3 regions of the Amycolatopsis sp. NPDC058278 genome follow, and region 1 is predicted to be linked to each of the others. Evidence: riboswitches for the same ligand, from Rfam matches in the RefSeq annotation. Region 1 holds a riboswitch; each other region holds the start of a gene.

Region 1 (4,441 bases):
TCGGAGCCGGCTCGTCAAAGCCCGCACGGACACCCCGCTCTACCGGCCGCTGAGCGAGGTCATCGCGGTCACCTTCGGGCCGCTGCCACTGCTCGCCGAGGCCTTGTCCGGTCTGGCGGGCGTGCGCGAGGCCTACATCTACGGCTCCTGGGCCGCGCGCTACAGCGGCGAACCGGGGCCGCCGCCCGGGGACGTCGACGTGCTCGTCGTCGGCTCGCCCGACCCGGACGCGCTCTTCGACCTGGCCGAGGGCGTGTCGCGGCGGCTGGGCCGCGAGGTCAACGTCCACCGGATCTCGCCGGCGTCGTGGACGGCGGACAGCACGGATCCGTTCCTCACCAGCGTGCGTGAGCGTCCGCTGGTCCCGCTGCCCCTCGATCAGGAGACTTCCCGATGACCCGGTGGAACCAGGGCCGCGCCACGATCGACGCGCTCATCGCGCGCGGTTCCCTCGAACACGTCCCGGCTTCGCGGGAGGCCGCGGAAGCGGAGCTCGCCAGGGCCCGCACGCACGTCGCTTCGGCACGCCAGCTGCTGGCCTCGGACCCGGAGGGCGCCTACACGCTGGCGTACGACGGCGCCCGCCGGTCGCTGGCGGCCGTCCTGCAGAACCAAGGCCTGCGTGCAACGAGCCGCGGGGGCCACATCGCCGTCTACGAAGCGGTTCTCGCGCAGCTCGATCCGCCGCTGGGGCCGCTTCTGCGTCCCTTCAACCGGATGCGGGTCCGGCGCAACGAAGTCGCCTACCGTTCTTCCGAGGCGCCTTCGGTGACCGCCGAGGACGTGACGGCCGATGTGGCGAAGGTCGAAGACCTCATCGGGGTCGCCGAAAAGACGATCCCGAACATGTCCCGCTACTGATGGCGCGGACCGAGCCCCGCCCGCTCACGCCGAACGAGCGGACGACACTGGACACGCTGCTCGCGGCGGACTTCCCCGGTGCCGCGGAACTGCGCGCGCAGGCCACCACGGCCCGGGTGGTCGGCCGCTGCGGCTGCGGCTGTCCCACGATCGACCTCGCCGTGGACGATGTGACCCCACGCTGGCCGAAGAAGGAATCGGTGGCGGTGGAGGCCGACGTCCCGGACGGCGGCCTCATCGTGTTCGCCGAGGAGGGGCGCCTGTCCTGCCTGGAGTACTGGTCCGTCGGTGACGAGCCACCGGCCGCGTTCCCGCCGCCCGGGCAGATCACCTGGTAGCCCGCCGGATCCGGAAGATCCGGCAGGCCCTGGCGAACTAGCCGAGCAGGCCCAGCACCGCGATCACGATCAGCACCACCGCGGGGGCGAGGGCGTTGATCCAGGCGCGCTGGGCGGGGGTGAGGGCGGCGGTGCTGTTCATGGCGTTCCCTATGGGCCGAACCGATGCTTCCGCAGGAACAGCGCGCTGATCATGCCGCCCGTTAACAGCTGTGATCGAACTCTCAGCCGTCCAGGTGACGGCGGTTGCGGGCGGTGAACCAGAGCACCCCGCCGGCTGCCGCCACCATTGCCGCGAACGCCGCCGTGCCGACCACGATTGCCTGAGTCATCTGTGTCTCCCTCCCGAAGGTTGCGGTAACCGAGAGACGCCGAACCCGGGCGAAGGTGCACTCAGCGTAGCCGAGATCACACTGCGGCCAGCACCTCGTCGATCTGCGCGGCGAGGTCGAAGTCCTTCGCCGTCAAGCCGCCCGCCGAGTGCGTGCTGAGCCGGAAGGTCAGCGTGCGCCAGCGGATGTCGATGTCCGGGTGGTGGTCGGCGGCCTCGGCGAGTTCCGCCACCCGGTTCACCACCTCGATCGCCTGGGGGAAGCTCGCCAGCTCCACCTCGCGGGAGATCACCGCGCCGGACCGCGTCCAGTCCGCGGCCAATTGTCCGTCGGCCTCGGAGTCGCTCAAGATTTCCGTCATGTCTCCATGGTCGTCCGTCCTGGACTACGCTGCACGGTTGCCACGGGAGTCCGGTGAGCCGGGCTGAGAGGCGGGGTCACCCGCGACCGTTCGCACCTGACCGGATCATGCCGGCGACGGGAGGGCTTCCCTCCCGCGTCCGGCGAAGTGCAGGAGGGTAGATGAAACGCAGGGCTGTTCGCGCCGCGACGGCCATTGCCGCCGTCAGCGCCGTCGCCGCGGCGTGCTCGCTGTCGGACGGTGACGGTGGCACGCAGCAGACGCCCACCGTCACCCTCGTGACGCACGATTCGTTCCTCGCGCCGCAGGAGGTGCTCGACGCCTTCCAGAAGCAGTCGGGCATCAAGGTCTCCGTGCTCAAGCAGGGCGACGCCGGATCGCTGACCAACAAGCTCGTGCTGACGAAGGCCAACCCGATCGGCGACGTCGCGTACGGCGTCGACTCCACCTTCGCCTCGCGGGCGCTGGCCGAGGGCGTCTTCGAGCCCTACACCAGCCCGGAAGCCGACCGCGGGCCGCAGCGCTACGCCGTCGACCCCGAGCACCGGCTGTCCGCGGTCGACGTCGGCGACGTCTGCGTCAACGTCGACACGAACTACTTCGCCGGCAAGGGGATCCCGGCGCCGTCGAGCTACGACGACCTGGCCGACCCGAAGTACAAGGACCTGCTGGTCGCCGAGGACCCGGCGACGGCTTCGCCCGGCCTGGCGTTCCTCCTCGGCACCATCGCGAAGTACGGCGAGGCCGGCTGGAAGGACTACTGGACGAAGCTGAAGGCCAACGGCGTCAAGGTGGTCAGCGGCTGGGAAGAGGCCTACACCAAGCAGTTCTCCGGCTCGTCCGGCAAGGGGCCGCGGCCGATCGTCGTCTCGTACGCGTCGTCGCCGGCCGCCGAAGTCGGCGACGACGGGAAGCCGCGCACCAAGGCGCTGCTCGACACCTGCTACCGGCAGGTCGAGTACGCCGGCGTGCTGGCGAACGGCAAGCAGGTCGAGAACGCCCGCAAGGTCGTCGACTTCCTGCTCTCGCAGCAGTTCCAGGCCACGGTCGCGGCCAACATGTACGTCTACCCGGCGCGCCAGGGCGTCGACCTGCCCGCCGGCTGGGCCCAGGTCGCGCCGCTGCCGCAGAAGCCGCAGACGCTGCCCGCGGACCAGGTGCAGGCCGGACGCGAGAAGTGGATCGGCGAATGGCGCACGCTCGTGCAGTGACACCCGGGACGCCGCCCCGGAGCCTCCGGCGCGCAACGGCTCCGCCGCGGACCGCCCGCGGGCTCGGGCTGGCGCTGCTCGGGCTGGCCCCGATCGGGTTCCTTGTGGTGTTCTTCGCCTGGCCGGTGCTGGCGATCATCGGCCGCGGGTTCGCCGCGGGTGGCCTCGACGTCGTGCTCGGCGACGCGCGGACCTGGCAGCTGGCCGGGTTCACCGTCGCGAGCGCGGCCGCGTCGACGGTGGTCGCCGTGCTGGCCGGGCTGCCGGTGGCGTTCCTGCTGGCGCGGGTGCGGCTGCCCGGCGTGGGCCTGGCGCGGACGCTGGTGCTGGTGCCGTTCGTGCTGCCGACCGTGGTCGTCGGGCTGGCGTTCCGGGCGCTGTGGCCGGACGGCGGCGTGCTGCCGATCGTGCTGGCCAACGCCTTCTTCAACGTCGCCGTCGTCGCGCGGACCGTCGCCGGGCTGTGGGCGCGGCTGGATTCGCGGACGACCGACGCCGCCCGCGCGCTGGGTGCGTCGCCGTGGCGGGCCTTCCGATCGGTGACGCTGCCCGCGCTGGCGCCCGCGATCGCGTCCGCCGCGGCCGTCGTGTTCCTGTTCTGCGCCACCAGCTTCGGGGTCGTCCTGATCCTCGGCGGAGCCCGCTACCGGACCCTGGAAACCGAGATCTACCTGCGGACGGTCGACCTCCTGGACCTCTCCGGCGCGGCCGCGCTTTCGCTGATCCAGTTCGCGGCCGTGGTCGCCGCGCTGGTGCTCGGCGGGCTGGCGCGCCGGCGCAAGGAAGGCGCCCGGATCGGTTCCGGCGGCGCACGGCCGCCGAGGGGCGGCGAGTGGTGGGTCGTCGGCGCCGCGGGGGTCGTGCTCGCGTCGCTGGTGACGCCGATCGTCGCGCTCCTCGCCGAATCGGTGTCCACTGAGGACGGCTGGAGCCTCGCGGGGTACCGGGCACTGACGAGCACCGGCGAGAAGGGCGCGCTCCAGGTGTCCGGCTGGGACGCCGCGCTGAACTCGCTGAAGGTGGCCATCGACGCGACGCTGCTCGCGATGGTCGTCGGTGTGCTCGCGTCCGTCGTGCTGGTGGCGCTGCGGCGCTCGCCGGCACGGGCCGCGCGCGGCCTGGGCGAGACGATGGACGCCGTCCTGATGCTGCCGCTCGGGGTGTCCGCGGTGACCGTCGGGTTCGGCTACCTGGTGACGCTCGACGCGCTGCCCGGCGACCTGCGGACGTCGCCCTACCTGGTGCCGCTGGCCCAGGCGCTGGTGATCATCCCGCTGATCGTGCGGATGGTGCTGCCGGTGCTGCGCTCGGTCGACGTCCGGCTGCGGCAGGCCGCCT
Region 2 (4,441 bases), on a different contig from region 1:
CGGCGCGCCCAGCGGCATCACCGCGGCGCAGCCGGCTTCCTCCAGGCGCAGCGCGAGCACCGGGTCGTCGTTCGTGTAGGCGAACACGGTGAACCCGTCGGCGGCCAGCCGTTCGGCGGCGTCGAGCGTCTCGAACGGGTCCGGCAGCAGCGTCCGGTCGTCGGCGTGCACCTCGAGCTTGATCAGGTCGGTCTCCAGCGCCTCCCGCGCGAGCTGCGCGGTGAGCACGGCTTCGGCGGCCGTCCGGCAGCCCGCCGTGTTCGGCAGCAGTTCGATGCCGAGCCTGTTGAGGAGCTCGAGGACGCCGGAGCCGCCTTCGGCGTCGGCGCGGCGCATGGCGACGGTGGTCAGCTCGGTGCCGGACGCGACCAGCGCGCGTTCCAGCACGGCGAGGTTGGCCGCGCCGCCGGTGCCGATGATCAGCCGGGACGTCAGCTTGCAGGTGCCGATGACCAGCGGTGCTTCGTCCATGTCAGCCTCCCTGTACCGCGGTGAGCACGTCGAGGACCGCCCCCTTGGGCACGGCGGTGGCCGCCCAGTCGGCGCGGCGGACGACGACGCCGTCGACCGCGACGGCGATGCCGGGTCGCTGGCCGCCCGAAGCGTCGAGGACGTCGGCGACGGTCGCGTCGTCCGGGAACGCCGTCCACGCGCCGTTGAGCTTGATCTCCATCACACGTGCTCCTTCTGGTGCAGGCGGGCGGGGGATGCCGCTTCGGTGCCTTCGGGCGGCTTCTCCCCCTCGAGCCAGGCGACCACGGCGTCCGCGGTCACCGGGGCCATCAGCAGGCCGTTGCGGTGGTGCCCGGTCGCGGCAAAAACACTGCCGTCCAGGACGCCGAGGTACGGCAGCGCGTCCCGGCTGCCGGCCCGCAGGCCGGCGGCGGTCTCGGTCAGCTCGTACTCGGTGATCGCGGGGAAGACGCGTTCGGCGCCTTCGAGCAGCTCGCGCACGCCGCGAGCGGTGACGGCCTGGTCGAAGCCGGCCTCGTACTGGGTGGCGCCGAGGACCAGCTCCTGGTCGCCGCGCGGGACGAGGTAGATCGGGCGCCCTTCGACGACGGCGCGGACGGTGTGCGTGGGCGGCGGCAAGCAGCCGCGACGGGGCCTGAGCCGGAGGATTTCGCCCTTGAGCGGGCGGACGGCGTCGGCGAGCGCCGGGTGCAGCCGCCCGGTCCAGGCACCCGCGGCGAGCACGACGGCTTCGGTGTCCGGGAGTTCTTCGACGCGCTCGCGGACGAACCGGACCTGGTGGTTGACGCAGGCCGCGTACAGCGCCTCGAGCAGTTTCCGGTTGTCCACGGCCAGGTCACCGGGCACGTGGAGTCCACTTCGGACGGACCCGGCACCGGGTTCGAGCCGCTTGACCTCCCGCCCGGTGAGCCTCTCGGCCGCGCGGCCGAGCGAGTGCAGGTGGCCGGCCAGGATGTCCAGGTAGCCGGCGTCGGCGCGGTCGAAGGCGACGACGAGCGTCCCGTGCCCGGCCAGCCCCGGGTCGGCGCCCTCTTTGCCGAGGTCACGCGCGAAATCCGGCCACCGTCTGAGCGACTCTTCGCCGAGGCGGAGGACGTCCTCCTCGCCCGGCCACGCCTCGGTGACCGGGGCGAGCATGCCGCCGGCCAGCCAGGACGCCCCACCGCGGACGGGTTCGGGGTCGTAGAGGGTGACTTGGTGGCCTTTCGCGGCGGCGCGCCACGCGGCGGACAGGCCGATCACGCCGCCGCCCACCACTGCCAGGTTCGTCATGGAATCACGCTCCCTGCGCCGGCATGACCCGGATCAGGTTCCACGGTCGGAGCGGCAGCTCCCTCTCAGCCCGTTCCTCGGGCTCCCGTGCGGACAACCCCACCCTACTGTGCCGTTGGTTGATAATCCAACCGCAGTCACGGCCGGATGGCTTTCGCGGCAATGGCACGTAGCGCTCGACGGCCGGCCTACTTTTGGTCGGATTATCAACGTGCACGGTACGGTCGCCGCTATGCCCGCCCTCTCCGGTGACAAGATCCGCGCCCGCCTCGACGCGGCGCGCCTGTACCTCTGCACGGATGCCCGCACGGACCGCGGCGACCTGGCCGCCTTCGCCGACGCGGCCCTCGCGGGCGGCGTCGACATCGTCCAGCTGCGCGACAAGACCGGCGCCCTGGAGGCCGCCGGCGAGATCGCGGCGCTGGAGGTGCTGGCGGAGGCGTGTGCCCGCCACGGAGCGTTGCTGTCGGTGAACGACCGGGCCGACGTGGCGCTGGCCGTGGGGGCCGACGTGCTGCACCTGGGCCAGGACGACATCCCGGTGCCGCTGGCCCGCCGGATCCTGGGCGACGAGGTGGTGATCGGCCGCTCGACGCACGCGCTCGACCAGGCCCTCGCGGCGGCCGCGGAGCCCGGGGTGGATTACTTCTGCACGGGCCCGTGCTGGCCGACGCCGACGAAGCCGGGCCGCCCGGCGCCGGGCCTGGACCTGGTGCGCGCGACGGCGGCCTGGGCCCCCGACCGGCCGTGGTTCGCGATCGGCGGCATCGACGGGCCGCGGCTCGGCGAGGTCCTCGACGCGGGAGCGTCCCGGATCGTGGTGGTCCGGGCGATCACCGAGGCCGAGGACCCCGAGGCCGCGGCGCGCGAACTGCGCGCCCGCCTCCCCTGAGTCACGGGGTCGGCGTCGTCGCGGCGCCCTTGCTGGTCGGCGGGGTTGCCGACGTCGCCGGCGCCGAGGTCGACGGCTGGTCGGCCGTCGTGCTCGGGGTGGTCGTCGGGGTCTGCGACGACGTCGTCGGCGGGGTCGAGGTGCCCGTCGGGGTCGTGGACGTGTCCGTCGGCGCCACCTGCGTGTCGTCCGTGCTGGGTGCCGGTGTCGTCGCCGGGGTCTTGTCCTCGTGACCGGAGCCGCCGGTGAAGATCTTGCCGATGCTCGGGCCCGTGCCGCCACCGATCTGGGTGCCCGTCGCCGACTCGAAGCCGACGATCGACAGGATCGCCACCGCGAACGCCGCCACGCTCGTGCCGATGATCAGCGGCCAGCGCAGTTTCCGCAGCCGCGCCGACAGCCGTGACGGCTCTTCCTCCGGCGGTTTCAGCTGGACCGTCGGCTGGTCGGTGATCGGCACGTCCGGCGGCCCCTCGGCCGGCCCGCGCCGCCGGATGCCCGACGTCGCCAGCTGGCGCGCCCTGAGCGCCGCCTCACGGGTGCGCTGCAGCGAGCGCAGGTACAGCTCGCTGCCGACCGTCGACACCACGCTCGCCACGCCGGCGCCGGCCACCGTGCCCGCCACGCCGAGTGTCGAGCCGAGCAGCGCCGCGGTCACCGCCGCCAGCGCCGCCGCCAGGACCTGCGCGATCCGCAGGCCCGACTTCTCTTCCTTCTCTTCCGAAGCCGCTACGTTCTCCTTGCTCATGATCCCGATCTAGGTAGTCCGTGTTCTCCCCTGTCCAACGTCTAAGGCGCGTGAGGCACTCCCCTCGTTGCCGCAGCGTGAGGAGGACCACTCCGTCTGTCCATATTAGACACTCCAATTCGAACGTTTTCTTGACATACTCGGCACATGGAACTGGTGACGATCTCTGACATCGAGGCCGCCGCGAAGCGCGTCGAAGATGTCGCCGTACGCACACCCCTGCTGCTCCAGACCTGGGATCCCCGCAAGACCCTGTGGCTCAAACCCGAAAGCCTGCAACCGGTCGGCGCGTTCAAGGTGCGCGGCGCGTTCAACGCCATCGCCGCCCTCGACGACGCGGCCCGCGCCCGCGGGGTCATCGCGTACTCCAGCGGCAACCACGCGCAGGCAGTCGCGTACGCGGCGCAGCGGTACGGCGTGCCCGCGGTGATCGTCGTGCCGGACGTCGCGCCGCGGATCAAGGTCGAGGCCACCCGTTCGTACGGCGCCGAGGTCATCGAGGTCCCGATCGGCGAGCACGAGGGGAAAGCGCGTGAACTGGCCGTCGAACGCGGGCTGACCCTCGTCCCGCCGTTCGACCACGCGGCCATCATCGCCGGGCAGGGCACGGCGGGGCTGGAGATCGCCGAGGATCTCCCGGACGTCGAGGTCGTGCTCGTCCCGATCAGCGGCGGCGGGCTGGCGGCGGGGGTCGGCACCGCGATCAAGGCCCGCTGCCCGCAGGCGAAGGTGATCGGGGTCGAGCCGGCGCTGGCCGCGGACGTCGCCGACAGCCTCCAGCGGGGCGAACTGGTCCGGTGGCCGCAGGCCGACCGCGCCCGCACGATCGCCGACGGCCTGCGCTCGCAACCGTCGGAACTGACCTTCGCCCATTTGCGCGAGGTCGTCGACCGGATGGTCACGGTCACCGAGGACGAGATCCGCGAGGCCGTCCGCGTCCTCGCCCGCAAGGCCCGGCTGGTGGCCGAGCCGAGCGGCGCGGTGACGACGGCGGCGTACCTGTTCCACGCCGAAGAGCTGCCGGCCGGCAAGACGGTCGCGCTGGTCTCGGGCGG
Region 3 (4,441 bases), on a different contig from region 1:
CGGGTTGACCGCGGCCGCGTGTACTCGCACCAGGATCTCCGTCGGCCCGGGTTCGGGGCGCGGTGCCTCGGTGACGCGGAGCACCTCCGGCCCGCCCGCCGACGGTGGAGTACGCGCTGACGGAGATTGGCTCCGAGGTGGGCGCGCACCTGATCGCGTTGAGCACGTGGAGCCAGGCGAGCTTCGCCCGCATCCGTTCGGCCCGCGAGGAGTACGACGGCCGCGAACTCCAGCCGGTCCGCTGACCCGTGATTCGCGTGAGTACAGCCGTGATTCGCGTGACTGAGGCCGTAACTCGCGAGTTCCGGCTCCAATCACGCGAGTTCCGGCTTGGATCACGCGAGTTACGGGTTCAGCACCCAGAACGGCGAGACCGGCCCCACGCCGGCGCCCAGCGGATAGGCCTCCGCCACGCACCGCTCGATGAACTTCTTCCCCGCCGCCACGGCGTCCGGTACCGAAGCGCCCTTCGCGAGCGACGCCGTGATCGCCGACGCCAGGGTGTCGCCGCCGCCGTGGGTGTTCTCCGTCTCGTAGCGCGGCCCGCTGAGGGAGATGAACTCCCGGCCGTCCGAGAGCAGGTCCACGCAGTCCGCGGTGCCCGTCATGTGGCCACCCTTGACCAGGACCCACTGCGAGCCGAACTCCAGCAGGGCTTCGGCGGCCGAACGCTGCGAAGCCGGGTCCACGACCGAAACGCCCGTCAGCAGCCGGACCTCGTCGAGGTTCGGCGTGATCAGCGTCGCGCGCGGGAACAACTCCGTGCGGATCGCCTCCAGGGCGTCCTCTCGCAGCAGCGGGTCACCCGTCATCGAGGCCGCGACCGGGTCGACCACGAACGGCCCGACCTCGACCTCGTCCAGGGTCTTCGCCACCGAGCGGATGATCTCGGCCGTCGCCAGCATGCCCGTCTTCGCGGCGTCGACACCCATGTCCGACGCCACCGCCTTGATCTGCGCGGTGACGACGTCGGCCGGGATCTCCGTGAAACCCTGCACGCCCAGCGAGTTCTGCACGGTGACCGCCGTCAGCGCGACGAGCCCGTGTACCCCGTGCGCGAAGAAGGTCCGCAGGTCGGCCTGGATGCCCGCACCACCGCCGGAGTCCGATCCGGCGATGGTGAGGGCGGTCCTCGGTGTCACGGCTGCACCACCGGCAGGTACACCTGGCCGCCGGACTCGGTGAACTCCGCCGACTTCGAAGCCATGCCGGCCTCGATGGCCTCCACAGTGGACAGCCCGTGCTCTTCGGCGTACTTGCGGACGTCCTGCGTGATCCGCATCGAGCAGAACTTCGGGCCGCACATCGAGCAGAAGTGCGCGGTCTTGGCCGGCTCGGCGGGCAGCGTTTCGTCGTGGAACGAGCGTGCGGTGTCCGGGTCCAGCGACAGGTTGAACTGGTCGTTCCAGCGGAACTCGAAGCGCGCCTTCGACAGCTCGTCGTCCCACTCCTGCGCGTACTTGTGCCCCTTGGCCAGGTCCGCGGCGTGCGCGGCGATCTTGTACGTGATCACGCCCGTTTTGACGTCGTCGCGGTTGGGCAGGCCCAGGTGCTCCTTCGGCGTCACGTAACACAGCATCGCCGTGCCGTACCAGCCGATCTGCGCCGCGCCGATGGCCGACGTGATGTGGTCGTACGCCGGGGCGATGTCCGTCGCGAGCGGGCCGAGGGTGTAGAACGGCGCTTCACCGCACAGCTTTTCCTCGAGCTCCACGTTCTCCTTGATCTTGTGCATCGGCACGTGACCGGGGCCTTCGATCATCACCTGGACGTCGTGCGAACGCGCGATGTGCGTCAGCTCGCCGAGGGTTTCCAGCTCGGCGAACTGGGCGCGGTCGTTGGCGTCGGCGATCGAGCCCGGACGCAGGCCGTCGCCCAGGGAGAACGTGACGTCGTACTGCCGGAGGATCTCGCAGAGTTCCTCGAAGTGCGTGTACAAAAAGGACTCTTGGTGGTGCGCGAGGCACCAGGCGGCCATGATCGACCCGCCGCGGCTGACGATCCCGGTGACGCGCCGCGCGGTCAGCGGGATGTAGCGCAGCAGCACGCCGGCGTGCACGGTGACGTAGTCGACACCCTGCTCGCACTGCTCGATGATGGTGTCGCGGTACACCTCCCACGACAGCTTTTCCGGTTCCCCGTCGACCTTTTCGAGGGCCTGGTAGATCGGCACGGTGCCGACGGGGACCGGCGAATTGCGGATGATCCACTCCCGCGTCTCGTGGATCCGCTTGCCGGTGGACAGGTCCATGATCGTGTCGGCGCCCCAGCGGGTGGCCCACACCATCTTGTCGACCTCTTCCTCGACCGAGGACCACACGGCCGAGTTGCCCATGTTGGCGTTGATCTTCACCAGGAAGTTCTTGCCGATGATCATCGGCTCGGTCTCGGGGTGCTTGCGGTTGGCCGGGATCACCGCGCGGCCGCGAGCGACCTCGTCGCGCACGAATTCGGGCGAAACCCGTTCGCGCGCGGCGATGTACTCCATCTCGCGGGTGATGACGCCCTGTTTGGCCCAGCCGAGCTGGGTGTTGTGCTCACGCCCGTCGGCCCACCCGGCGCGCAGCCGGTGCAGTCCTTTGTGGACGTCGATCTCGACGTCCGGATCGGTGTACGGGCCTGAAGTGTCGTAAACGTCGAACTGCTCACCATTGGAGAGATCGATCCGCCGGACGGGGACGCGGAGCCCGGATTCGGTCTGCTGGTAGGCCTTGTGCGAGCCCGTGATCGGCCCGGTGGTCACCTTTACGGCAGCATTGTTCTCTAGCGTCGTCAACGACTTTCACTCCCTACGCCGGCATTACCCGGTCAGGTTCATGCGGTCGGTGACGCCTGCGAAAACGCAAGTCACCCTCTCAGCCCGCCATGGCGCGAGCTCCCGCGTTGCTGTTGTGCCCCCGACCATGCCACGCCGGAGCGCGATACTCAAGTCAGGTCACCTCACCCGACCAGTTCGGCCGGGGTGGCGTAGACGTCGACCATGGCGCCGTTGCGCAGCACGGTGATCGGCAGTGCGGTGCCGATCACTTCCGCGAACAGCTGCCGCTGGATGCCTTGGGCGTCCGAGACGCGGGTGCGTCCGACGGTCAGCACGAGGTCGCCGGAGCGCAGGCCCGCCCGCTCGGCCGGGCCGCCGGACACGACTTCGCGCACCCGCAGCCCGGCGCGCTGCCCGGTGCGCTCGGCGATGTCGTCCGGCAGTGGCGCGGGCACGCCGACGACGCCGAGGTACGCGCGCCGCACCCGGCCCTCGACGACGAGCGTGTCGATGATCCGCCGCGTCGTCGGGTTGATCGGCACGGCGAGCCCGAGCCCGACCCCGGCGACGGCGGTGTTGATGCCGACGACCCGGCCGGCGGAGTCGGCGAGCGCGCCGCCGGAGTTGCCGGGGTTGAGGGCGGCGTCGGTCTGGATGACGTCCTCGATCACGCGGGTGGTGCGCCCCTGCCGGACCGGCAGCGCCCGCCCGAGCGCGCTGACGACCCCGGCGGTGACGGTCCCGGAGAACCCGAGCGGATTCCCGACCGCGACGACGAGCTGCCCGACGACGAGCCGGTCGGCGTCGCCGAGCACGGCGGCCGCCGGTGTCTCGCCCCGCGCCCGCAGCACGGCGAGGTCGGACAGCGGATCGGCGCCGACGACGTCGAAGGGCACTTCGCTGCCGTCGGCGAAGGTGACGGCTCCCCGCCGGTGGTCGCTGACGACGTGGGCGTTGGTGAGCAGGTGGCCGTCGTCGGCGAAGACGACGGCCGAGCCGCTGCCCCGCGCGAGCTGCACCCCGGCGACGTGCGGGGTGACGGTCTCGGCGACCGTGCTGACCGCGCGCGAATAAGCGTCCATCGCGTCGTCCATGCGCACCTCGATTACAGCGTTGCAGGTACTACAAGTTTGCGCCCGGTTCGGCGGGAAGTCCGTTCGCTGCTGGTGAACCGGGCCGGCGGACCAGTGACGGTCAGTGGTTCACCGGATCGGACCATGCGCCGGTGAAGGATCGGCGGCAGACTCCCAAGTCGCTCTGTAACGGTGCAGAAGCGATCTTCTGTGGGGTTGATATGCGCAAACTCATCTTCGGCGCCGTCGCCGGGCTGCTGGTCACCGGTCTGATCCCGGCGACCGCGGCGGCGCAAGGGGAGGCTCCCGGTGCGCCCGGGGCCCATCCCAGCTGGCTACCGGCGAACAAAACCGGTTTCGGGACCGCGCACGACCGGTCCAGCAACGTCTGGTTCACCCTCCAGGGCGGGCAGCTGTCCGAGGTCTACTACCCGGACCTGTCCACGCCCAGCATCCGCTCGATGGACTTCGTCGTCACGGACGGCCGCAGCTTCGCCGTCACCGATTACTCGGCGAAGTCGCAGCAGGTCCGGCGGACCGACGACGACAGTCTGGCTTACGAGCAGACCGTCACCGACGACCAGCACCGCTGGCGCCTCCGCAAGACCTA

What was found. Region 1 has a riboswitch for thiamine pyrophosphate ahead of ACFVYA_RS19170 (thiamine ABC transporter substrate binding subunit). Riboswitches for the same ligand answer to the same signal wherever they lie in the genome.
Region 2: it holds a riboswitch for thiamine pyrophosphate, as region 1 does, so the genes downstream of both, thiO (glycine oxidase ThiO) here and ACFVYA_RS19170 (thiamine ABC transporter substrate binding subunit) in region 1, are expected to answer to the same signal.
Region 3: it holds a riboswitch for thiamine pyrophosphate, as region 1 does, so the genes downstream of both, thiC (phosphomethylpyrimidine synthase ThiC) here and ACFVYA_RS19170 (thiamine ABC transporter substrate binding subunit) in region 1, are expected to answer to the same signal.

The regions. Positions count from the first base shown of each region.
Region 1 is NZ_JBHVXZ010000033.1:32,884-37,324, forward strand. It holds gene ACFVYA_RS19150 (ArsR family transcriptional regulator) at 1-397, shown strand, start outside; gene ACFVYA_RS19155 (hypothetical protein) at 394-861, shown strand; gene ACFVYA_RS19160 (hypothetical protein) at 861-1,199, shown strand; gene ACFVYA_RS19165 (4a-hydroxytetrahydrobiopterin dehydratase) at 1,608-1,892, opposite strand; TPP riboswitch at 1,925-2,032, shown strand; gene ACFVYA_RS19170 (thiamine ABC transporter substrate binding subunit) at 2,054-3,103, shown strand; gene ACFVYA_RS19175 (ABC transporter permease) at 3,187-4,441, shown strand, end outside.
Region 2 is NZ_JBHVXZ010000014.1:10,802-15,242, forward strand. It holds gene ACFVYA_RS09575 (thiazole synthase) at 1-471, opposite strand, end outside; gene thiS (sulfur carrier protein ThiS) at 473-673, opposite strand; gene thiO (glycine oxidase ThiO) at 673-1,746, opposite strand; TPP riboswitch at 1,740-1,845, opposite strand; gene thiE (thiamine phosphate synthase) at 1,979-2,638, shown strand; gene ACFVYA_RS09595 (hypothetical protein) at 2,640-3,386, opposite strand; gene ACFVYA_RS09600 (threonine/serine dehydratase) at 3,534-4,441, shown strand, end outside.
Region 3 is NZ_JBHVXZ010000014.1:1,820-6,260, reverse strand. It holds gene ACFVYA_RS09545 (NADP-dependent oxidoreductase) at 1-84, opposite strand, end outside; gene thiD (bifunctional hydroxymethylpyrimidine kinase/phosphomethylpyrimidine kinase) at 345-1,142, opposite strand; gene thiC (phosphomethylpyrimidine synthase ThiC) at 1,139-2,776, opposite strand; TPP riboswitch at 2,770-2,892, opposite strand; gene ACFVYA_RS09530 (S1C family serine protease) at 2,941-3,852, opposite strand; gene ACFVYA_RS09525 (glycoside hydrolase family 15 protein) at 4,053-4,441, shown strand, end outside.